4 regions of the Veillonella sp. LMAG:90 genome follow, and region 1 is predicted to be linked to each of the others. Evidence: riboswitches for the same ligand, from Rfam matches in the RefSeq annotation. Region 1 holds a riboswitch; each other region holds the start of a gene.
The links. Region 1 has a riboswitch for cobalamin ahead of CCC71_RS10510 (1-propanol dehydrogenase PduQ). Riboswitches for the same ligand answer to the same signal wherever they lie in the genome.
Positions count from the first base shown of each region.

Region 2: it holds a riboswitch for cobalamin, as region 1 does, so the genes downstream of both, CCC71_RS01890 (methylmalonyl-CoA mutase family protein) here and CCC71_RS10510 (1-propanol dehydrogenase PduQ) in region 1, are expected to answer to the same signal.
Region 3: it holds a riboswitch for cobalamin, as region 1 does, so the genes downstream of both, CCC71_RS05975 (TonB-dependent receptor) here and CCC71_RS10510 (1-propanol dehydrogenase PduQ) in region 1, are expected to answer to the same signal.
Region 4: it holds a riboswitch for cobalamin, as region 1 does, so the genes downstream of both, CCC71_RS08750 (sirohydrochlorin cobaltochelatase) here and CCC71_RS10510 (1-propanol dehydrogenase PduQ) in region 1, are expected to answer to the same signal.

Region 1 covers NZ_NAND01000001.1:2,362,553-2,364,762, reverse strand. Annotated here, with positions in the region: gene CCC71_RS10515 (cob(I)yrinic acid a,c-diamide adenosyltransferase) at 1-486, shown strand, start outside; adenosylcobalamin (AdoCbl) riboswitch at 545-684, shown strand; gene CCC71_RS10510 (1-propanol dehydrogenase PduQ) at 1,166-2,210, shown strand, end outside.
Region 2 covers NZ_NAND01000001.1:423,124-425,333, forward strand. Annotated here, with positions in the region: gene CCC71_RS01890 (methylmalonyl-CoA mutase family protein) at 1-1,465, opposite strand, end outside; cobalamin riboswitch at 1,839-2,016, opposite strand.
Region 3 covers NZ_NAND01000001.1:1,357,322-1,359,531, forward strand. Annotated here, with positions in the region: gene CCC71_RS05970 (ABC transporter ATP-binding protein) at 1-335, shown strand, start outside; cobalamin riboswitch at 642-813, shown strand; gene CCC71_RS05975 (TonB-dependent receptor) at 1,065-2,210, shown strand, end outside.
Region 4 covers NZ_NAND01000001.1:1,975,065-1,977,274, forward strand. Annotated here, with positions in the region: gene CCC71_RS08745 (hypothetical protein) at 1-251, opposite strand, end outside; cobalamin riboswitch at 522-690, shown strand; gene CCC71_RS08750 (sirohydrochlorin cobaltochelatase) at 933-1,952, shown strand.

The sequences.
Region 1 (2,210 bases):
ATTGATGAATTAAATTCGTGGATTGGTTATGCTATATCGCAATTTGATTCGTCTTTATTCGAGGAAAAAAATGAATTACAACATTTACAGCATTTCTTATTTGATGTAGGTACTGATTTAGCAACTCCGGAGTCGTTAAATCGAGAAATAACTTTACCTGTTGATGCTATATCATGGTTGGAAGCCCGAATTGATGAGTATACGGCTAAATCACCGGAGATTAATCGTTTTATTTTGCCCGGTGGAACTCGTGAGGCCAGTATGATTCACATGGCACGGACGATTGCAAGACGGGCCGAACGACGAATAGTTCGATTACAGATGACCGCGAAAATACCGGGAGAGTTGGTTATGTTTGTTAATCGATTATCAGACTATTTTTATGCTTTAGCAAGATACTTAAACACTAAACAAGGTATGGAAGATATATTTTATACCAGAAGTGCTGAAGTATTTCATAATGCTAAGACCAAAAATATAAAATAATTATTGGGATTATCCTGTTCTTGCAGAATTGATTAAGATATGTTATTATTACTTTTAGATTAATAGAAATATGAAATCTGACGATGGAAGTTAGTGAGAATCTAACACGGTCCCGCCACTGTGATGGCTTTTGCCTAAGTCAGGTCTTTCGCGGATTTCATTACACATGCTGTTTCAAGGTAAGACAGGATGTTGTTTTTGTGGCATTGTAGTACTTCACTGGAATTAATGCAGAAAATAAACCGGCATGTATTAATCTGTCTTGCACAGAGACGTGCGTCTATTGATGGACTAATGTTAGTCGTTCAATGATGAGAGAGCACAGCACAGTGGAGTGTGACATTAGTTCAAAAATAGGAAAAGGGCATGGAGTTAGTACTCCATGCCCTTTTGTTATAAGTGTAAAGAACCCTTTTGTCATCGGGTGTTATATCATAGTCAAAGCGAGAACAAGTTAAAATAACTGCTAATTTAGGTATAAATCGGAGAAAATTTGAAATAGTATATAGATTATGCATAATTGAAATACGTAATTTTTATTGACATTTTTTTTGGTTAAGTATAAATTATTGTTATAAGATTTTCGTGTACAATGGCGTGCATGGTTTGCAATGAAGCTTAAACGGAGGGTGTATTCCGTGAGGGCTTCTTTTTTTATTTGTTAAGCAGGAGAGCATGTATGCAGAAAATTAAATTTCCTACGACACTATGGGTAGGGGAAGATGCGTTGCAAGGTCTTCGTGATCTCCCTGTAAAAAAGGTTTTCATAGTGACGGATCCATTTATGGTTCAGTCTGGAATGATTTCACATGTAACGGAGAACTTAGACTTTGCTGAAGTAGAGATTTTTAGTGATATTGTTCCGGATCCGCCGACTGAAGTAGTCGCTGCCGGTGTAAGTCACTTAGTAGAATCAAATGCTGATGCAATTATTTCAGTAGGTGGTGGATCTGCTATTGATGCGGGGAAAGCTATGTTGTATTTCGGCAATCGCGTTAAAGCCAATAAAGATTTAATGTTTATTGCTGTACCGACCACAAGTGGTACCGGTTCAGAAGTAACAAATTTTTCAGTAATCACAATGCTGGAAACAGGAACAAAATATCCGATTGTTACCGATGAAATACAACCTAATATTGCAATTTTAGATACTCGCTTAGTAATGAGTGTACCGCCTAGTATTACGGCTGATACAGGCATGGACGTTTTAGTTCATTTAATTGAATCCTATGTATCATTGAATGAAAATGTTATGGCAAAAGTATTAGTTGAATATGCAATTCAATTAGTGTTTGAATATTTGCCGGAAGCATTTTCGAACGGTACGAATAGTTATGCCAGAGAACAGATGCATGTGGCTTCCTGTATGGCCGGTATGGCATTTAATTTGACGAACTTGGGATTAAATCACGGTATGGCACACGCTATCGGCGGTAGATTCCATGTACCGCATGGACGAATCAATGCTATTTTATTGCCGCATATTGTGGCGTATAATGGTGATTATCAAAACAAAGATTTATATGCTGCTAAGAAATATACTAGATTGGCGAATATTGTTAAAGCGACAACTAGTGTAAATCCGAGAATCGGAGTGGCTGCTTTAATTCGGCAGATTAAGCATTTACAGAGTACTCTGAAAATGCCTTTAACATTAACTGATTGTGGGTTTAATCGTAGTGAAATTATGGAGAGCGGTGATGCTATTGCAAAAGCTGCGTTAG
Region 2 (2,210 bases), 1.9 Mb from region 1:
CGGTCATGTTAGGGTACATGTTATTACCAACGGCGCGGTCTTGGCGAGTTGCCAATTTTTTGAAGCGGTCTTCCAAAATGCTGTGAACAGCTTCTTGAACCTTACCGGCTTTGATGGCTTCCGTAATGCCACCCATGTTTTCCAATTCCTGGAATTTAGCCCAGGATTTTTCGGTGAACTCTTCCGTTAACGGTTCGAGGTACCAGCTACCGCCCGCCGGGTCAACCGGTTGAATGAAGTTGAATTCATGCTGTTCCATGATTTGGATGTTGCGGGCAATACGGCGGGAGAATTCATCGCTCGGACGGATACAATGGTCGAACGGATACACGTTCATGCCGTCAACGCCGCCTACTACAGCGGAGAAGGACTGTGATGCGGCACGCAATAAGTTAACGTACGGATCATACACAGTTTGGCAAAAAGCGGATGTGCTTACATATAAGTTGATGCGTTGGGCTTCTTCGTCGCCGCCGCAATGACGAACCAATTGAGACCATAGCATTTTAATGCTGCGGAGTTTGGCGATTTCCATGAAGAACGTAGCGCCTACGCTGAAATGGAAACGAATGTGACGGCAGAATGTATCAACATCAATACCGCGACGTTCCATAGCGCGCATATAAGTCAAAGCGGTATGAAGGGCATAGGCTGCTTCTTGAATACCGTTGGCCCCGCCGTTGTGATATACATCGGCATCAACGAGGACTGTTTTTAAATTAGGTGCATGTGCTTTAGCCCAGTGAATCGTATGAGCCATATCATCATAGAGTTCGTCGAGCGGACGATTTACTTTGCCAAAACGGAGTAAAGAACCGATAGGGTCGGCAGCAATAGCACCGTGCAATTCGGCGGATTTTAACCCGGCTGCTTTGCAGGCGATGGATACAGCACTGATGAGATTAACGGCAGATGGTCCGCCGAATAATTCGATTTCATGCTTGTTAACATCAATATCTTTTAATAAAGCTTTTACATCTTCGGCTGTGCTCAAGGAAACGCCGGTATCGATGAATGTTTCGTCAGTACCATCGGTAGGATCGATGCCTTGTTGTGTTAAGCTGTCGGTAGTAATGCTTACAACCGTGCTGCCTTTATCGAGCTCGAAAGCTGCCATGGCATTGGCATCGCTGATGGTTTTGGCATCACAGCGCTGAGCGATTGACCAAGGTGTGTGGATATAGCCGCTGGCATGCGCGCCGCGGAGCTTATCCGCTAATCCCGGATAGGTGTAAGGGTGGGTTAATTCTTTTTGATCCTCTAAACGATAAATTGGGTGAAATAAAATACCTTCGTAAGTTTTCGTGAACATACTCTTATCGAAAGGCTTACCTTTTAACAGTTTTTCAACGGCGGCCTGCCATTCGTCATAACTGGGAATTTCAAACTCGTCAAAGGTGACAGCGGGCAATTCCTCGTGCCCATTTTGCCTTGAAACGGCTAGAGTCTGCTGCTTATGTTCCATAGTACGAATCCTTTCTACATAGCAAATAGAATATGAAATGCAAGAAAATTGATGCATTCGCTATATACAACACTATGTGGCTTCGTTGCGTCTATGATTAGGTAAAACCGTTTTGTCGCTTAGCCTCGCGCTGTGAGATGGCGAGCGGCAGTTGGACTTACTTACTGTGTCTCATAAATAACGCGGTGGGATATATTGTTTCCTCCTATAACAATAATAAAACTTCCTACCGAAGAGCCATATAAGTGGATGTACCGGGCAGTCTCCAATAGGAAGTAGTTTCGAAAAAAATACCGTTTCACAGCAAGACTGCAAAACGGTAAGATTGTATGCGAAAAGAATCACACCATATCTTCCCGTCTATCGCGGGTATAACGACATGCTTCCTTAGGCAGTTCTTCTGACTCAGCTTCATCATTCCTTTTGCCTTCCCAAACATAATGTTCAGTGACATAATAAAAAGGAACTCCACTTCACAGCGGCGGGACCGTGTCGGATTTGCACCGACTTCTCTATTAAGCTTAAAAAGCGCCTATAGGGGACTGTATTTGTTTTATAATTTTATTATATGGTTATAACATAGGAGTGTCAATTTAAATGCATAGTTTAAGCATGTGTAACGTATAAAGGTTAGTTATAACTCATGCTAAGGGGGTGTATGCATAATCGGTAAGGTATGGGGTGGGACAAAATTGTAAGTAGTGGGTTTAAAGTGTATTTATACAACAAGAGGTACAATTAATAT
Region 3 (2,210 bases), 1.0 Mb from region 1:
ATCCGCATCAACTTTCCGGCGGAGAATTACAGCGTATTTGTCTTGCCAGGTTACTGTTATTAAATCCGAAGATTCTTTTATTGGATGAACCGACATCGATGCTTGACGTATCGGTGCAAGCACAGATTATTTCTATTTTAAAAGATATTCAAAAGGAACGATCTTTAGCTTGTCTGTTTATCTCGCATGATTTAGATTTGTTACGCGTAATTTGTAATCGTATCGGAATTATGCGCGAAGGCCGGTTGATTGAATTACAACCGACAGAATTACTTTATCGGCATCCTAAAGAAAAATACACGAAAGAATTGTTAGCGGCTTTTGAAGATTTTTAGTTGAGTATTTGCAGTAAATTATTATATTAGAGTATAGTTATTTTGATTAAAAATATTATTAAAAAAATAAATAGAGTTTAACTATAAGATGAAACCTTAAAGTAAAAAATCTTTTGTTTTAAGGTTTTTTGTATAAAAATACTGTTTAGAATAATATGTTTAAATATAAAAATTAACGATGATAAGCCATAAAACCCTATGAAATAAAGGAGTTTTAGTATACAATAGAGGGTATAGCATGATTAATATTTGTTTTGAATTAAGATTGACAAGGTGGAAAAGTAAATATATAATGTACATGAAGAAATTTTATACATATTTATAGGTGTCGATTTAGACTTAATAGAGAAATCGGTATAAGCCGATGCGATCCCGTCACTGTAAGAGGAGCTAATCTCATGTTGCCACTGGATATTCCGGGAAGGCGAGAGGCGCTATGAATCTAAGCCAGGAGACCTGCCTATTTATAATCTCCGTTTTAATCTACGAGCGATAGAGAGGCGATTATGGCAAAGGTCATGTAGCATATCTATTTCAAGATTGAAGTAGATATGTTTTTTTATAAGTTAATGGATTATGAAGGGATTACTAAGAACCTTGAGTTAGCATTAGGTGAGGTAGTGTTAAAAGAAGAGGAATAGTAAAAAAAATAAATCTATTAACTGATTATGATCTGCCCCCATTTTCTTGGACAGAAGTAATTTAGGGTAATTTTATTAGGAGGGTATTATGAAAGGTCAGGGATTGTTAGTACGAGCGGCAGTATTGGCATGCTGTGGTAGTATTTTGAGCTGTGTTGGTGTACAGGCCGAAGATGTGGTTACTGATTATGACTTAGGGACAGTGGTCGTAACTGCGACAAAAACGGAGCAAACTATTGCTAATGTGCCGGCCAGTGTAAGCGTTATTACCTCAAAAGATATAGCTGACAAGAATATTTCGTCGGTTCAAGAAGCTTTACAGTTTTTGCCGGGTATTTTTATTGACCAAAGTGCGCAAGGCAGTTTGACTATGCGTGGTATGAGTTCTACAGATATTTTGGTATTAGTTGATGGAGTTCAACAAAATAATACTTATAACGGAACTGTAAATTTTAATATGATTCCAATTTCGAATATTGAACGTATTGAAGTATTGCGCGGTGGCGCATCCTCTTTATACGGTGGTCATGCGGTTGCCGGTGTTATTAATATTACGACTAAAGGTGCACCGGAATATGGAACTTCTGTAGTGGCAGATGTATCCTATGGTAGCTATAATACTTGGAAAAAAGCCGTGTCGGTTAATTCTCGTTTATCAGACAAATGGAGTTTAGGGGTTACTTATGAAAAACGCTCCTCTGATGGCTATAAAGGATTTTATCGATCGCTTGCACCAAAAAAAGGTACAGCATCTATTAGTGCCGATTTACCACAGTTAAGTAATGGTACTTATATATACGGTGGTCGTGGTGAGAAAGAATGGGAACATGAAAATTACGGCTTTAAAATTGGGTACAATTTTGATGAATCTAAATCTTTAGTTTATAGCTATAATCGAATTAATAGTGAATCCTCTTATAGTAATCCATTTACTTATGTACATGATACTAAAGGAAACCCTGTATGGTCTGGCAATGTTCAGGTCGGAACAAATAAAATTATTTCTTTATCTCCTAAAAATTTCTTAGGCTATGATAATGAAAATAAACGTGATACCCATATTTTGACATATCGTGATACGGCAAATGATTTCTTGGCGCGTGCAAGTTATACGCATGATAAGGTTGATGGTTTTACATCACCTACTGTACCTAGTTCCTATAAAAATGTTGATTGGACCGGGGCCGGTGATTATTCTCTCCATCCAGGGAAGAAATTTACGTACGAAGTTGAA
Region 4 (2,210 bases), 390 kb from region 1:
CCTTCAATTAACGTACGTTTACGTTCGCTTTTAGTAATTAACCACAATTGTTTGCAATTATAGGTAATGCGCAATAAGCTGTTAATATATTCGTTAAAATCCTCTTCGCCCATGGCGCTTTTAAGAGCTAATAATTTGGAATGTAAAGGTTCACCTTGATACTCTTCACGTTCCAATACAGGCGTAAATGCCACTTCATATACCGATTCCGATAGTTCATTAGGACCGGCACCATTTGTAAATTGATCCATACGATGGACCTCCTTTGTTAATATATAGCTATTTATCATAAAGCACATTGCCCTATGATGAACACCATTCTCTATTCATAGTACCAAACTTTGACTCCTTTGCCTATGTGTAATCAAAAAAGTGTATCACAAATAACCAAAAGTTATTACTCATAAATAAGTCCCTTATTCCTAGGAGTTATATGACCCGGGTAATTTCCATTCACAGTGAGTATACCCTACCCGGTATTGCATTGACAGTGGACATTTATTCTGCTATGATGATTATCAAATGAATACGACCTTCAAGGTGCCCGACTTAATAGAGAAGAGCAGTAGAAGCTGCCGCGGTCCCGCCGCTGTAAGAGGGAGCACAATCAAAATACCACTGGAAGTTTCTGGGAAGGTGATTGTTGCGTTGAACTTGAGCCAGAAGACCTGCCTTGATGGATTGCCGATAACCCACGAAGGATGGCGAGGTTAATCAATGTCACTACCTGTACTATACACTGACCGGGAATTATTTTTTTAATTCATAAACGACTTAATTAAGTTTGATATGAACTAATATACGTCAGGTGCTTAGCATAACTAGTGATTATTAATACTACCTCTGCCCTGTGGGCAGAGGTTTTTGTATTTTATTTTATTCTATTTTTAGTTTTTATTTTTATCTTCTTTTTATCACGAGGAGTGAATGAAATGAGTAAACATTTTTTCAAAAAAACGTTAGCTACAACATTAGCAGTGGCCGCTTTAACAGGCTTCGGATTCCTTGCTACAGACGTAAACGCTGCTTACCAATTAAGTGACGAAGTAACAACTGCTACCCCTGCATTATTGGAAGCAACTGAAATCGGTGTTCGCACTTACAACACAACCGATCCTGTATTGGCTAAAGCACCTAACAAAGATGCTATCGTAGTAATGAGCTTTGGTACTACATTCACTGATACTCGTGCTAAAACAATCGATGCGACTATCAACGAAATTAAAGAACAACATCCGGGCGTAAAAGTAGTTACAGCTTTCACTTCCCACATCATTATCGATCGTATCAAAGCTAAAGAAGGTATCACCTACCCTACGCCTGAAGAAGCACTCGATCAATTAAAAGCTGAAGGTTACACTCGCGTTGCTTTGGCAACTCTCGACGTAATCCCTGGTATCGAATACAACTATAAAACAGCTGTTTACAATCAGTACAAACATAACTTCAAAAAAATGACATTTGGTACACCTCTCATGTACTGGATGGGCCAAGAAGGTCAAACTGACGATATTGCTAAAACTGTACAAGCTGTAGCAACTCAGTTCCCTAAAGTAGGTCCTAAAGATGCTGTACTTATCATGGCTCACGGCACTCCGGATCCTTCCAACGCTTACTATTCCGTAATCCAAGATCGTTTGGAATCGGCCGGTCTTCACAACACTTACATCTACACCGTAGAAGGATGGCCAAGCCTTGAAGACATCGTTCCTCAATTGAAAGCAAAAGGCATCGAACATGTAACCCTTATGCCATTCATGATGGTAGCCGGCGACCATGCCAACAACGATATGTCCGGTGACGAACCTGATTCCCATAAATCCATCTTGTTGGCTGACGGCTTCAAAGTAGACACTTACATCCATGGTCTTGGTGAAAACCAGAAAATCCGTGACCTCTTTGCCGCTCATGCCGATGAAGCTTGGCAAGCTCTTCAAAACGACGCTAAATAAGATATAACACTGTAAGGGTTCATATTATTGCCAAAACGCACTTACAAGCTAAGACGTTTTGACCAACCAAAAGCGTTCTATACATAAGGAGGCTGTAATAAAATGTAGAGCATATCACATTTTACTTACAGCCTCTTTTAATTGCTATATTTGGATCTATAAAAGTGCCATACGCACCATATAACGATAGGCACCATATAACCATACGCAACACATAACCATAGGCAACCACCATCACCTGTGGTATAGTACAAGTAT